2 regions of the Streptomyces sp. NPDC001920 genome follow, and region 1 is predicted to be linked to the other one. Evidence: riboswitches for the same ligand, from Rfam matches in the RefSeq annotation. Region 1 holds a riboswitch; the other holds the start of a gene.
What was found. A riboswitch is a leader RNA that binds a small molecule or an ion and turns the genes downstream of it on or off. The one in region 1 is predicted to bind cyclic di-AMP.

Region 1 (4,172 bases):
AGTCAAGGGAGGCCTTCAGCCGCTCGGCGGAGATGTTGGACGCGGCGATGTACCGGACCTTGCCCGCCTTCACCAGGTCGTCCAGGGCGCCGATGATCTCCTCGACCGGCACTTCGGGCTTGTCGAAATGGGTGTAGTACAGGTCGATGTGATCGGTGCCGAGGCGGCGCAGGGAGGCGTCGGCGGCGGCCTTGATGGTGGCCGCGCTCAGGCCCTGGAAGTCGGGGTGCTGGCTGACCTTGGTGGCGATCACGACGTCGTCCCGGTTGCCGCGCGCCTTCAGCCATGAGCCGATGATGGTCTCGGACTCGCCGCCCCCGTTGCCCTGGACCCACGCGGAGTACGAGTCGGCGGTGTCGACGAAGTTGCCGCCCGCCGCCGTGTAGGCGTCGAGCACGGCGAAGGACTGGGCCTCGTCGGCCGTCCAGCCGAAGACGTTGCCGCCGAGGCAGAGGGGGAAGACCCGCAGGTCGGTGGAGCCGAGTGTGCGCAGTGAAGTCATGCTTCACCTCAACCGCCACGAGGGAGTGGACCATTCCGGGGCGGCGACGTTCCCGTGGGCCCGGCCCTCGCCGCCGGTCCGGCGCACCGGCGCACGGACCGGCGGCCCTGACGTCGGGGGGTCGTCGTCAGGGCCGCCGGGGATGAGTCGTGGGGTGTCCCGAGTGCCGCCTCGCAGCGGCCGGGTGTCAGACCGTCAGGCCCTTTCCGCGCAGCCAGGCCATCGGGTCGATGCCGCTCCCGCTGCCGTCGGGGTGGACCTCCAGGTGGAGGTGGGCGCCGGTCACGTTGCCGGTGGCGCCCACGCGGCCGATGACGTCGCCCGTGTTGACCTTCTGGCCGACGCTCACGCTGATCGAGGACTGGTGGGCGTACCAGATCTCGGTGCCGTCCTCCAGGGTGAGGACCGTCTTGTAGCCGTAGGAACCGTCCCAGCCTGCGAAGGTGATGGTGCCGGTGTGCACCGCCTTGATCAGGGTGCCGGAGGGGGCGGCGAAGTCGAGGCCCGTGTGGTAGCCGGAGGACCAGTAGGGGCCGGCCTGCCCGAAGGTCGAGGTGACGGTGTACGAGGAGGTCGGCAGCGCGTACTGCTTGGCCAGCTCGGCGAGGCGCTCGGCCTCGGCCTTCTTGCGGGCCTCCTCCTCGGCCTTGGCCTTGGCGGCGGCGGCCTTGGCCTCCGCCTCCTTCTCCGCCTTGGCGGCCGCGGCGGCGGCTTCCTTCTCGGCGGCGGCGACCGCTTCGGCGGCAGCCTTGCTCTCGATCTGGTCCTGCTGCTGCTCGACCTGGGCGATGATCCGGGCCCGCAGCGCCTCACCGGCGTCGCCGGTGCCCTGGGTGGTCTCCTCGGTGGTCGCGCCCATGGTGCTCAGCGCGGTGCCGGTGTCGGCGGCCGGGGAGTCGTCGTCGGAGATGAGGGGCAGGTCCGGCATGCTGATGGCGACCGGCGGCTTGCCCGTCTGCGCGGTGGCCATGCCGCCCGCGCCGACGGCGGCTATGACGCCGACGCCGAGAACCGTGGAGCTGCGGGCGAGTCCCCCGCCGCGCTGCTTGGCGACGCGATGCCTGCCGCGTACGGGGCGAATGGATTCCGCGGTGGGGTTCCACTCCTCGAACGGGCCCTCGTCAGTGCGGTAGCGGTCGTAGCCGAAGGTGTCGTCGGTGCGCTGACTCGGCACGAACGGGGCTTGCGTAGCAGGCCTGTTGGACGCCACGTGGGCGTGCTCCTTTCCTTCCTTCTCGCCTACCGGGTTAGCTGACGGGTTCGGAGCAGGAAGGTCTCCTACGCGCGTATACCGGCCGTGACTCCACGGCGGCTTCAGCGCGATTCACCCCAGGGTGGTGGTTCCCCGGTTCCCGTACGGGGTACAGGATTCGGCGCGTGCGCACGGAGCCGCCTCTTGTGACGGCTGGGACGACCGCGCTGCGTTATCGAACGTTAATAGACGCGGGGTACGGATTCCAAGCTGTTCTACTTGATCGTTAACGAATTTCGGGCGGACTTACAGGTCATGAGCCCCCCAAAACGGGCGAGTTGACCAAGGCTCCGCAGCCACACAGGTACTGACGGTGTGTCAGTTGTGATGCGGAGGGCGGTCGCCCGGTCACCGTTGGTGACAACACTCAAGGGTCGTCACGGCGGCGAAAGCAGAGAAAAAGCGGGCCCGAACACACTCAGGGCCGGAACTGAATCAGTTCCGGCCCTGAGCCATCAGTAGCGGGGACAGGATTTGAACCTGCGACCTCTGGGTTATGAGCCCAGCGAGCTACCGAGCTGCTCCACCCCGCGGCGATGACTCCATAGTACGCCATCCGCGGGACCGGACGCACACGGCTTTCCGGCGGCAGGCTCCCACCGGCCTTTTCATGGCAGCAGGTGCCCGTTCGGCGCCTTGGCCCGCTCCTCGAACTCGGGCAGGACCACGACGTCCACCCCCTGCTCCGCCAGCGCCCCGCTTCCGTCGGCCCCCATCACGAACGTGTCCGGCTCCCGCCAGGCCGTCACCACCCGCCGCACTCCCGCGTCGAGGATCAGCCGCGCGCAGGGCAGCGGGCGGGACGCCCGCCGCGTGCAGGGCTCCAGGCTGGTGTACACCGTCGCGTCCGCCAGTCTCGGATCGTCGGCGCCGATCTTCGCGAGGGCCGCCTCCTCCGCATGCACCACCGGGTCGCCGGCCTCCCGGGAGTGGCCGCGCGCCAGCTCGGTCCCGTCGGCGGCCACCACCACGGCGCCCACGCTGAACGCCGTGCGCGACGGCGGGCACTGCGCCGCGAGGTCGCACGCGAGCGCCAGCCAGTGCCGGTCCGCGGCGGCGGGCAGCGCGCCGACGCCGGGCGCCGTCGGCTCGTAGCGCATCAGCACGACGTCCTCGATCCGACGGGTCTCCAGCAGCCGCAGCCGCCCGCCCTGGTACCCGCCCGGCCCGAACAGCCGTGGCGCCTTCGGGTCGCCCACGAACAGCGGCGCCAGCACCAGCTGCACCTCGTCGGCCAGCCCTTGCTGGAGCAGCTGGGTGTGGATGAGTCCGCCGCCCTCCACCATCAGCCGCTCCACGCCGCGCACCTCACGCAGATGCGTCAGCAGGTCCCGCCAGTCCAGCTCCGCGCCCAGCGCGACCACGTCCGCCGCGACCGGGGCCCGCCGCAGCCGCTCGGCGCCCTTCTCCGTCGTGTAGACGACCTTCTCGCCGCCCGTGTGCCAGAAGTTCGCCGTCGGATCCAGCTCTCCGGACGCGCTGACCGTGACCTTCAGCGGATACTCCGGCTTGCCCGCCGCCACCCGCGCGGCCCGCCGCTCGGCCGAGTACACCAGCAGCCGCGGGTTGTCCGCCCGGATGGTGCCGGCGCCGACGAGGATCGCGTCCACGGAGGCCCGGACCTCGTCGACCCGGTCGAAGTCGGCCGGACCGGACAGGAGCAGCCGCTCGGCCGTGGTGTCGTCGAGGTACCCGTCCAGTGAGACGGCGGCGGACAGCAGGACGTAGGGGTACGAGGGCATCGGCGCGCTCTCCGCTCGGCGAACTCGGTCGTGGTTCACGGTCTTGGTTCACGTTCTTGGTTCAAGTTTGAAACAAACTTACACTGGGGGCATGACGACTCGCTGGCTCACTCCCCAGGAGCAGCGCGCCTGGCGCGCGTACATCGCCGCCGCCGCGCTCGTGGAGGACGCGCTGGACCGGCAACTCCAGCAGGAAGCCGGCATGCCCCACCTGTATTACTCCATCCTCGCCACCCTGTCCGAGGCGCCGGAGCGCCGGCTGCGCATGACCGACCTCGCGGAACGGCTGAAGATCACACGCAGCCGGCTCACGTATGCCGTCTCCCGGCTGGAGAAGGACGGGCTGGTGCGGCGCGAGGACTGCGGCTGGGACAAGCGCGGCAGCATCGCGACCCTCACGGAACAGGGCATGCGAACGCTGGAGCAGGCGGCACCCGGCCATGTGGAGACCGTGCGGTCGCTGCTCTTCGACCGGCTGACACCTGCGCAGGTCGGACAGCTGGAGGAGATCTTCACGGCGATCGGCGCGGGCTTCACCGGGGACGGCGCGCACGCCACCGCGGACGAGGTGCCCTGGCGGCGGCGCTCCGGCAGGTCGTGCCCCTGAGGCGTTCGCCGCGCCCGTGACGTACACGACAAACCCATTGCTTCAAATTTAAAGCATGGGGTAGGGTCC
Region 2 (4,172 bases), on a different contig from region 1:
GCCGACCCGGATGAAGACCTCTTCGAAGACACGGGACTGGGCGTTCGTCCGGTAGAAGACGGCGACATCGCCGGCCTTCGCGTGGCCCGCGTCCGTCAGTCGGTCTATCTCCTCGGCGACGAACTGCGCCTCGTCGTGCTCGGTGTCCGCGACATAGCCGGTGATGCGCGCGCCCGCGCCCGCGTTGGTCCACAGGTTCTTCGGGCGGCGGGATTCGTTGCGCTCGATGACCGCGTTGGCGGCGCTGAGGATCGTCTGCGTCGACCGGTAGTTCTGTTCGAGCAGGATGGTCGTCGCGTCCGGGTAGTCCTCCTCGAACTGGAGGATGTTGCGGATCGTCGCGCCTCGGAAGGCGTAGATCGACTGGTCGGCGTCGCCCACCACGCACAGCTCGGCGGGCGGGATGTCGAACTCGCCGGGCGGCACGTCGACGGGGTGTTCGCGGGTGCCGACGAGTTCGCGCACGAGGGCGTACTGGGCGTGGTTGGTGTCCTGGTACTCGTCGACGAGGACGTGCCGGAAGCGGCGGCGGTAGTGCTCGGCGACGTCCGGGAAGGCGCGCAGCAGGTTGACCGTCGTCATGATCAGGTCGTCGAAATCGAGGGCGTTCGCCTCGCGCAGCCGCGACTGGTAGAGGGCGTAGGCCTGGGCGAGGGTCTTCTCGAAGCCGTCGGTGGCCTGCGCGGCGAAGTCCTCCTCGTCGATCAGCTCGTTCTTCAGATTGCTGATCTTGGCGCTGAAGGACTTGGGCGGGAACCGCTTGGGATCGAGATCCAGATCCCGGCAGACGAGCGCCATCAGCCGCTTGCTGTCGGCGGCGTCGTAGATCGAGAAGGACGAGGTGAACCCGAGCTTCTTGCTCTCTCGCCGCAGGATGCGCACGCACGCGCTGTGGAAGGTCATCACCCACATCGCGTTCGCCCGTGGGCCGACGAGCTGCTCGACGCGCTCCTTCATCTCGCCCGCGGCCTTGTTGGTGAAGGTGATCGCGAGGATCTGCCCCGGATGCACGTTCCGCTCGGCCAGCAGATGGGCGATGCGGTGCGTGAGCACCCGGGTCTTGCCGGAGCCGGCACCGGCCACGATGAGCAGCGGGGTGTCGGAGTGGACGACGGCGGCACGCTGGTTCTCGTTCAGCCCCTCCAGGAGCGCGGCCGCGTCGAGCGCCGGGCGTGGAGCACCGTCGCGGTAGTAGGCGTCCCGGTCCGGCGGCACGTCGAACTTCCCGCCGAACAGATCGTCCGGAACCGGCTCCGGAGCATGATCGTCCTCGGGCGGTGGCGGGTGTTCTTCCTCATGGGCCCGCGGGGCCTGGAGGTCCGCCAGGAAGCTGTCGTCAAAGAGGCTGCTCATCGCTCTCCGAGTCTAGGGCGCCCCACTGACAGCCCGCCCCCGCCCTGAGAACATCGCCGGATTCCGCACCCGGAGCCCGCCCAGGCCCGCACTCCAGGCACTCTCCACCACGACTCCCTCACGCTCTGCGACCAGTACCCACTCGCCGTAAGCGGTCGCACTCCTCAACCGACACCGGCCACCCGAATCCACGGCCGACGACCACACGATCGAGCTACCCGACCACGGCGAGGACCACGACGGACGAGAACCGGACATAGAACCAGAAGAGGACCGGACGAGAACCGGGAATGCGGCGGGAAGCCACGACGGAGAACCCGACCAGAAAGAGACAGACATCACTTCTCTCCCCGAACCTGAACAACTCCCCACAACCACCCACCGATCGACCCTCGACCAGGCCCACCTGACTCAAGGTCACGAAAATGTATCGGGCATATCGAACATCAACCTTCACAGGGGCCACACGAGTTGGCTACCGTGCCCGGCAGGCCGTACGACCCCCTCCGGCGAACGTCGCCGGGCCGCGCGGCCTCCGTCGAGTCCGGCGTGCCACCGCGCAGCCGGAGCCGGGGACCCACCTAAATTGGGGTGAATCGGCCACATCCCGTACAGGGAAGGCCGTAGGGCAACCCTTCCGAACCACCCGCCCGAACCCGACAGCTAACTCGGTAGGCGGAACATGGAAGGAGTCGCCTCCCTTGGCGTCGCACCGCAAGTCGCGTCCCGCTGGTACGCGCGTAGCAGGCATACGGACCCCCGCCCTCGCCACGGCGGCCCTCACCTCCGTGGCCCTGCTGTCCCAGTCGGCCAACGCGAGCCCCTCGACGGACGACAAGCCGAGCCTCGAAGAGGTCGAGAAGAAGGTCGACGACCTCTACCGCCAGGCGGAGTCGGCCACCGAGAAGTACAACGCGGCCAAGGAGAAGACCTCCAAGCAGCGCAAGCGCGTCAGCGCCCTCCTCGACGACGTCGCCAAGCGCACCCAGAAGCTCAACGAGGCGCGCGAGGAGCTGGGACGCAACGCAGCCGCCCAGTACCGCACCGGAGCCGCCGCCCCCGACACGGCGACCTTCCTCCTGGCGGACACCCCGCAGGACTACTTCGACCAGTCCCAGCTGATGGACCGTATGACCGGCCGTCAGAAGGAGGCGGTCGACGAGTACTTCACCCAGCAGTCGGCGACGATGAAGAAGCGCCGGGAGGCCACCCGGAGCCTTGAGACGCTCACCGAGTCGCAGAACGACCTGCAGGCCGCCAAGACCACCGTTCAGAGGAAGCTCTCCGACGCGCGCGAACTCCTCTCCAAGCTGACGGCCGAGGAGAAGGCCCGCCTCGCCGCGATCGAGAAGCGCAAGCAGGAAGAGGCGGCGCGCAAGGCCGCGGAACTGGCCCGGCAGCAGGCGGAGGCCGAGCGTCAGCGCCAGGAGGCCGCCCAGCAGCAGGAGGCCGCCCAGCAGGGCAGCGAGTCGGCGGACTCGGGCGCCTCGGAGGCACCGGCGCCCGACTCCTCGTACGCCACCAAGGCCGAGAAAGCCCTGGCCTTCGCCCGCGCCCAGATAGGCAAGCCGTACGTCTGGGGAGCCACCGGCCCCGACTCCTACGACTGCTCCGGCCTCACCCAGGCCGCCTGGAAGGCCGCGGGCGTGGACATCCCGCGCGTCACCTACGACCAGGTCGAGGCCGGCACCACGGTCCCCCTCTCCAGCGCCCAGCCCGGCGACCTGGTCTTCTTCTACGACGACGTCACCCACGTGGGCATCTACATCGGCAACGGCATGATGATCCACGCCCCCAAGCCCGGCACGTACGTCCGCGAGGAGTCGATCTACTACGACGGCGAGTCGTCGATCCACAGCGTGGTCCGCCCCGCCTGACGCCAGCCCGCGCGGAGAGGGCGAGGGCGCCGCCAGCCCTCTCCGTGGCCGCCGCCGTGGACGTCCCGCGGCTCAAGGCACCGGCGAGGTCCTGCACTGTGGACCTCCGTGGCGGCGTGGCCGGCGGTCGCGGTGCGGTCCTACGCCGAGGTCATGTCCACAGAACGGCGATGAAGACGTTCGCCACGGTCAGCAGCCCCACCAGTGCGAACAGGCGCTTGTCGACCTTCTCCTCGTCCCGCTTCACATAGACCAGCCCGAGGATCACGATCAGCAGCGCCAGCTTCACGCCGATCTTGATGTTGTCGACGGACTGGTCGTCCGCCTGATTGAGGCCGACGAGGATCACCCCGGTGACCAGCATGGTCAGCGCGCCGTGCAGCATCGCGGGCACGAACCGGGCGGCACCTTGGCCCATCGCCTTCATCTGGGTGAGGAAACCACCGAGCAGCGCGGCGATACCGATGATGTGCAGGCCGACGAAGAGGTGGATGAGTACGTCCATGGAGCCGGAGCCTAATCAGCGCCGCGAAACCACCCCACACCGCCCCACTCACTCCTCCGCCCTCGCCCATCCGACCTGACTCGCCCCCCCTCACTCACCGTCACCGCCGAGTGGCCCCCTCAGCGTCCGCCGCTCGCTCCCGCCTCCTGGAGCGCGCATATATGCGCCCCATAGCACCCCATCACCCCCACCGTTCCCGGAACCGCCACATCGGTCAGCACCCCATGCGAACCCGACGCCGCCGTCCCGGAATCACGCTCACTTACGGTCACCACCGGTCCGCTCCCGGCACTTCCGTACAACGCGTTACCGAACCGTCACAGTGAGGTTTAACGTCCTTCACCAGGTGACCGGCTCCCCACCGCCGCCCGGGCCAGGGGCGGCAGTCGGACACCACCGCCGAGAAAGTCCGGCGGCGGCCCGCTCCCCCTGTGTGG

Region 2: another riboswitch for cyclic di-AMP. It lies ahead of ACWCPI_RS06905 (NlpC/P60 family protein); the one in region 1 lies ahead of ACWCPI_RS11550 (M23 family metallopeptidase).

What each region holds. Positions count from the first base shown of each region.
Region 1 is NZ_JBSFEP010000006.1:18,309-22,480, forward strand. It holds gene ACWCPI_RS11545 (aldo/keto reductase) at 1-502, opposite strand, end outside; gene ACWCPI_RS11550 (M23 family metallopeptidase) at 690-1,712, opposite strand; cyclic di-AMP (ydaO/yuaA leader) riboswitch at 1,724-1,888, opposite strand; tRNA gene ACWCPI_RS11555 (tRNA-Met) at 2,214-2,287, opposite strand; gene ACWCPI_RS11560 (dihydrofolate reductase family protein) at 2,363-3,496, opposite strand; gene ACWCPI_RS11565 (MarR family winged helix-turn-helix transcriptional regulator) at 3,588-4,103, shown strand.
Region 2 is NZ_JBSFEP010000003.1:348,451-352,622, reverse strand. It holds gene pcrA (DNA helicase PcrA) at 1-1,353, opposite strand, end outside; cyclic di-AMP (ydaO/yuaA leader) riboswitch at 1,894-2,046, shown strand; gene ACWCPI_RS06905 (NlpC/P60 family protein) at 2,055-3,230, shown strand; gene ACWCPI_RS06900 (hypothetical protein) at 3,382-3,735, opposite strand.